Regions from separate parts of the Sporosarcina sp. 6E9 genome, predicted to be linked through region 1. Evidence: riboswitches for the same ligand, from Rfam matches in the RefSeq annotation. Region 1 holds a riboswitch; the other holds the start of a gene.

The links. Region 1 has a riboswitch for cobalamin ahead of J4G36_RS11440 (LPXTG cell wall anchor domain-containing protein). Riboswitches for the same ligand answer to the same signal wherever they lie in the genome.
Region 2: it holds a riboswitch for cobalamin, as region 1 does, so the genes downstream of both, J4G36_RS12050 (ribonucleoside-diphosphate reductase subunit alpha) here and J4G36_RS11440 (LPXTG cell wall anchor domain-containing protein) in region 1, are expected to answer to the same signal.

What each region holds. Positions count from the first base shown of each region.
Region 1 is NZ_JAGEMN010000001.1:2,333,311-2,336,734, forward strand. Features, by position in the region: gene J4G36_RS11440 (LPXTG cell wall anchor domain-containing protein) at 1-1,216, opposite strand, end outside; cobalamin riboswitch at 1,378-1,566, opposite strand; gene J4G36_RS11445 (class D sortase) at 1,657-2,241, opposite strand; gene argS (arginine--tRNA ligase) at 2,443-3,424, opposite strand, start outside.
Region 2 is NZ_JAGEMN010000002.1:92,906-96,329, forward strand. Features, by position in the region: gene J4G36_RS12050 (ribonucleoside-diphosphate reductase subunit alpha) at 1-1,060, opposite strand, end outside; cobalamin riboswitch at 1,255-1,444, opposite strand; gene J4G36_RS12055 (helix-turn-helix transcriptional regulator) at 1,822-2,034, shown strand; gene J4G36_RS12060 (DUF3169 family protein) at 2,031-2,729, shown strand; T-box leader at 2,817-3,023, shown strand; gene argS (arginine--tRNA ligase) at 3,216-3,424, shown strand, end outside.

The DNA of each region.
Region 1 (3,424 bases):
TCGGCATTTGAAGGGTTGTTGAACTGTCTTCAATGATAATTTTCTGACCTTTAAACACTTCTACAACATTGCCGATCTTTATCACTTTTTCAAGGTCCGGCTCCGGTGTTGGTTCTGGTTCTGGTTCCGGTTCCGGCTCAGGCTCAGGCTCAGGTTCTGGCTCCGGTTCTATAACTTTATCAGTAAAGTCATAAAGTCTACCTTGGCCATTTACATAATAGTTGTAAGCGACAAGGGCTTGTAGAGCTTGCTCAGTCGCCATTCCATTGGACCTCGTATCATCTATTAAATGTTTAAATCCACCATCTTTAGCCTGGAAGCTTAGTAAGTTATCCATTAGGTTAATGCCATTTTTCGTAAACAGTTCACCAAGCGGATCAATATCATTCGCAGTTAATCCAATAATTACTTGAGCCGTCGTCTCTACAGAAATGCCGCCATTCCATGGATCATTAAATCCGCCAGTATCGCCTTGTTTTTCAGATAAAAATGAAACCGCTTTATTAATCGCTTCTTTCACTGCAGGCTGATTATTGTATGGCGCTAATCCAATTAAAGCCATCGCTGTGATATCGTAACTCGCCGCGCCTGTAGATGATGTAAACAAACTCCAAGCACCATTTTCAATTTGATTGCCCAAAAGTTCCGCAACTAACTTTTCACGTGTCCATTTGGCACCTTCTTGAATTGAAAAATGTTTTGTATCTAACGCTGTTAAAGCAAATATTATGCCGTTATTTCCCTGGTACGTGAGTGTATCTTCCACCGAACCATCCCAAAGTTCGCGGTCTGGACTGTTGTAAATCAATTCGATTAGATTATGTCCATAAACATCCCGAGGATCTTTTCCAATTGCGACCGCCGCCATAGCGAGACGTTCGCTATCCGTTATTTTAAATCGACCATTTTCAAGACCTTTTGTTATTTGGTCTTCAATGTTTTGTTTGAATGTATCTGTGTAATTTGTTGGAACGGTTTTCCCAGCCTGCGCTAGTCCTATTGCTTCCCATTCGCTATGGACGCCTGCTTCAATGATGTTAGCGCTTGCCAAATCAATTGCATTTTGTGTCAGTTCAGCATAATCCTCAACTGTTTTTTCCGTATTAATGTCCTGCTCATTGTTTTCATTTGCAGAAACTACGGTTATTGGTGACACAGCTAATCCCAAGATTAATAAAAACGATAATCCAGACCTTAACAATCGTTGCAAATCCATCTTTTCTTTCTCCCCTTTTTAAGTATCCTTTATGCCAACTACTGATTTTATGCAAATAAAAAAGGCCTACCTCCAGAAAAAGAGATAGAGCCTATGTATGTTCAATCATAATAGACGAATTGAATTCTACACGATGCATACCTTTTTCCTGGAAGGTGTTTATTTGCATACTGACTTTGGCAAGTCTCCTGACTTATGGTTCATCGCTTTCTCTGCCTTCCCAGTTATTCACCAGTGGCTAAATCTAGAGAGCGCATTCCATTTACAGTGGCCGGACCGTTCAGGTTTTTCACCTGATTCCTTTTTAATCTTTTGCTTTACGCAAAAGAACCAAAATCTACTATTTAATTGTCATAAGTTACCACGTTCCATGTAAGCATATAAGAATAATTAGATAAATGCAAACGCACATTAGCAAATTACAGTGAAAAGCCACCGTGTTATTTCGCATAGATAATGTATCGATCCGGTGCGCTACCTATATACGAAAATGGATAGCAAGTGGATAATGTTAGAATTTCATCAGGGGCTGTTGAACGGATGACTGTGCGATCATCGGCGTCGACGATGTCTGTATCGAAAATTGTGTAGACGAATGTACCGTTTTTCATTTTGACATGGATTTCGTCGCCGTGTTCGAGTTCCCCGAATTGGCGGAATACCGTATCCCGGTGTCCTGACAATAGGATTTGGTCGTTTTGACCGGGTAAGGCTGTGCTGCTGAAATGGCCGACACCTTTGGCTAATTCGTCTTCATGGGTTCCTTCAATAATTGGAATTTCACGGTCCAGTCGCGGGATGTATAAAATACCGATTGAGTCACCTTCGATTAGGTCGTTATAAGCGTCAGTATTTTCAGGTGTTAATTCATCACGTGAGATGATTTCATCTGAAACAAATGCTTTTGCTTCTTTCAACATTTTATCTTGCTGAAAGTACGAGTCTCCAAATTGCCAAGCTGCAAAAAGGCAAAAGCCCCCACCAACGACTATTAGTAGTATCGATAAAAGCTTTCTCAATGACATCCCCCTTGTACTTTTTAATCAACAAACCTAGTAAAATTTATACTAGAATAATGACTTTTTTCTACGTCAACCTACACTCACCGTAAATTTAAAAGTACCATAATCTTCCCGAACTATCCATTACTCATTTAACTATTTAATTTCAAAAAAACACCCAAGAAACTGTCATCAACAATTTCTCGGGTGTGGTGGTAAGAGTGATTACATTTTTTCTGGTGCTGATACGCCGATTAGTTTTAGGGCGTTCGCGATGGTTGTGCGTGTTGCTGTGATTAGTGCTAGACGCGCTTCAGACAATTCGCGGTTAGCAGAATCCAAGACTTTTTCAGCGTTGTAGAATGAATGGAATGCTGCTGCTAGTTCTTGAATATAGGTTGCTACGCGGTGTGGTGCGCGCATTCTCGCTGCGTCCGCTATGACTTGCGGGAAGTCTCCAATTTTTTTCAACAAATCAATTTCGCGTTCTGCCGTTAATAATGCAGCGCCTTCTGCAGATGGATTCAGTTCCAATTCTTTTGATTGACGAAGAATTGAAGAGATTCTCGCATGTGCGTATTGTGCATAGTACACTGGGTTTTCATTGGACTCGGAAACTGCTAGATCGAGGTCGAAATCCATTTGTGTATCGCCGGAACGCATCACGAAGAAATAACGAACGGCGTCAAGGCCGACATCTTCGACAAGCTCGCGTAAAGTAACAGCTTTTCCAGTACGTTTACTCATCATCATACGCTCTCCGTCTTTGTATAGATGCACCATTTGGGCAACGATTACTTCTAATTTATCTTTTCCGTATCCTAATGCTTCGATCGCTGCCATCATTCGCGGAATATAACCGTGGTGGTCTGCGCCCCAAATGTTAATCAGTTTTTCAAAACCACGTTGGATTTTGTCTTCATGATAAGCGATATCAGGCGTGATATATGTGAAAGAGCCGTCTTTTTTTATTAACACACGGTCTTTGTCATCGCCAAATGTCGTCGAACGGAACCAAGTGGCACCATCTTCTTCAAAGATATGACCGTTCTCACGAAGTTTGTTCATCGCGCTTTCAATTTTTCCGCTTCCGTATAATGTGGATTCTGAAAACCAGTTATCGAATGGCACGCGGAAGTTTTCCAAGTCTGTTTTAAGCTTTTCAAGTTCATATTTCAACCCGTATTCACGGAAAAATGCATAGCGT
Region 2 (3,424 bases), on a different contig from region 1:
CCCGAACTTCATGCGGATCAAACAGATGCCAATCTCCACGTGCTTCGACTGCCTCCATATAAATATCCGGTAAACAGACGCCTGTAAAAATATCATGCGCCCGCATGCGCTCGTCCCCGTTGTTTAATTTCAAATCGAGGAATGTGAAAATATCTTTGTGGAAAACATCTAGGTATACAGCAATCGCACCTTGTCTTTGACCAAGCTGATCGACACTAACCGCTGTATTATTTAATTGTTTAATCCATGGTAGAACACCGCTTGATGCACCTTTAAATCCACGAATCGAGGAGCCACGACTTCTAACTTTCCCCATATAAACACCGATTCCGCCGCCGTATTTCGACAAATTGGCGATATCTGTATTGCTGTCGTAAATGCCTTGCAAAGAATCGTCTACCGTGTCGATAAAACAACTTGATAATTGGCCATGTGGTTTTCCTGCATTCGACAATGTAGGTGTTGCAACGGTCATATATAAATTGCTCATCGCCCAATAGGATTCAGCTACTTTTTCTAGACGATTTTCCGTTTCGTCCTGCATTAGCGTCATGGCAATGACGAGCCAACGTTCTTGCGGAAGTTCCACTGGCTTTTTAGTGAAATCAACTGCAACATAACGATCTATTAACGTTTTTAATCCAATATAGGTAAATAACTTGTCTCGTTCGGGTTCAATGACACTTCCCAGATAATCCAAATCTGCTTTTGAGTATTTTTCGGTTAATACGGGTGTGTATAAACCCTTTTGCACTAAACTTTCCACATGGCCAGCAAAATCAGCATAGACCGATTTACCGCGTTGCTTTTCTTCGTGCGCATAGACTTCTTCAAGATAAATTCTTGCAGCAACAAACGTCCAGTAAGTTTCGTCTTCTGCGACAAAACTGATTGCCTCGAGCACCATTGCCTTCGCCCATTCAGAACGTTGCCCGTCAGGATGCCTTTCTATCCAACGTGCGCTCACTTTAAGTAACGGTGCTATTTTCTGTTCGCCAAACTCGTTTTGTAATTTATGTAATAGCTGATCAATTTTTGGTGTTTTAATTTTAGTCGTCATGTTATTCCGTCTCCTCCCAATTATGTAAATCGATTTTCGACATGAAAAAGCGATAGGTCTGCCTCTTCGGCAGAGCTATCGCTCATGGATTTTTTAAGTTGGAAACAGAATGGGCGTCCTTGAATATTCTTCTAAAGTTAGAAGATAGACGGAAGAAACCCGCTCGCTTCCACCTCTCAACCCCCGAAGAAAGTGTCGCTTGATGATGAAAGGCAGGTCTCCTGGCTTACGCATCGATCTTCCACCAAAACCTTCCCATGGATTTTTCCACAGTGGCATTCTGAGGCGGTCGTCCGCGTTTACAGTTGCGGGGACAGCTCCGGATTATCCGGATTCCCTATTAAACCGATTAAAGAAGAATTGAACTTCATTCTTCCTACAGGAAGAACTGAACTCCATTCTTCCTCCGGTACCATTCCATCATTCAATACTATATATAGTGCCTTGTTCACTTCCTATACCCTAACATATGGTGTTTTAATCGTAAATAGGTAAAAAGTTTTTCATGCGAGAATCACTCGCTTATCCACATATCCACAAGTAATTTATCCACAACATGTTAATTGCTATCATACTCTTTCATGTTCCAGAAGGAAAAGTTATGAACAGTTCTGAATAAAACTGTTCATATTACTTTTTATGCATAGAGGAATTTTTCATCATTATTTTCTCGTGTCGACAATTAAAATAGTCATAATGACAACAATAGTTGTCACTATGACTATAAAGATATACACTAGGTATGAAGAGGAGGAAATACGATGGCGATATTACTTAATCGTTTAAAAGAATTACGTGCTAGAGACGGACTCAGTCAAACTGAGTTAGCTAAATTAACCGATTCCTCAAGACAAACAATTAGTTTAATTGAACGAGGCGATTATTTACCATCTATTTTAATTGCGATGAAAATCGCGAAAGTATTTCAACTGCCTGTGGACGAAGTATTTTCAATAAAGGAGGAAGAGAAATGAAGAAAAAGAAAGGTTCACTTAGCCTCTTTATGGCTGTTGGGTTCGCGTTTACTTTCGGTTTGATTGTTATATTATGGGATGGGTTCAGCCCCAGCGTACCTTATGGAAAAGAGTTGATAGCTTTTGGAATGCTCGCTATCTTACTTGTCATGTCCATTCGTATTGGATTGATTTGGAATCAGGCTGATAAAAAGGACACGCCAGAGATCAACATCGATGAGCTTGAGGCAAGAAAAGAAAAAGTTGCCCATAAATTTGTCGGCTCTACTTCTTTATTGTTTATCATTGGGGCTACCAGTTCTTTCATCGTCGGAATAGAATGGGACTTTGGCTATGACTTACTTGCAACCGTAATTGTTATTTTATATTTTGCGATTTTTATTTTTGCGATCTATGCTCAAATGAAAGCGATTAGTTTCCATAATAAATACAGTCCTGCTGCATTCGTAAATCTGAAACGAATAGACGGATACAAAGAAATTTTTGAAAATCTGGATGAAGGAGAAAAGTTTGAGCAATATCGTGTTGCGTATAAATCCTTTTATGCCATGAACTTCCTCTTTCCCGCTACACTCCTTACCCTATTTTTTGTCTCTATCGCATCTAGCCCACAATACGTCGCAATCTTGGTAGTCGGTGCACTGTGGTTCATCATGTATATGATTTACCACCGTGAAGGTGCCAAAACACACTAATTCCTATAAAATATGTTTTAGTAGTGAATTTATAGAAAAGACCAATAATCATATTGACGCCATTGCAAATGCTTGCTATAGTCATCTACAACATCTTGGATGAAGAGAGTAACAAACTTTTCTTTTTCAGCGAACTGGGGACAGTGAAAGCCTAGTAAAGAATGCTTGTGAAGCGCACTTCGGAGATACTTTTCTGATTTAAGTAGGAAAAGTCGGTGTCTCGCCGTTATGAGTAAGCGGCCCGATCACGGGCAAGTTGAGTGGTACCGCGGAAGTTATGCTTTCGCCTCATTTATTTGAGGCGGGGGCTTTTTTTGTCCCGCATTAACGGGCAGTGAGACTCCCACCTCAAGACTTGAGATAAACGATAAGAATAGGTGGGAGTCAACTGCCCGTAAATGCCCGATTGGTTCAACTAACAATCCGTGGGGAAGAACACCCCACGGATTGAAGTTTCACTTTATTGACAAAAAGGAGGAATATGAGATGAAAACAGAGGTCATGCATGTGTTGCAACAATTTAGTCCGATTCCCTTGAATATAAATATGTTAGAACAACCCGCTCACACACATATGGGCGATTTAGCATTGCCCTGCTTTCCGTTTGCAAAGAATTTAAAAAAATCGCCTGTTATGATTGCGGATGAAATTGCAGATGCAATCCGTCATCCACTTATCCACAAAGCCGAAGCCGT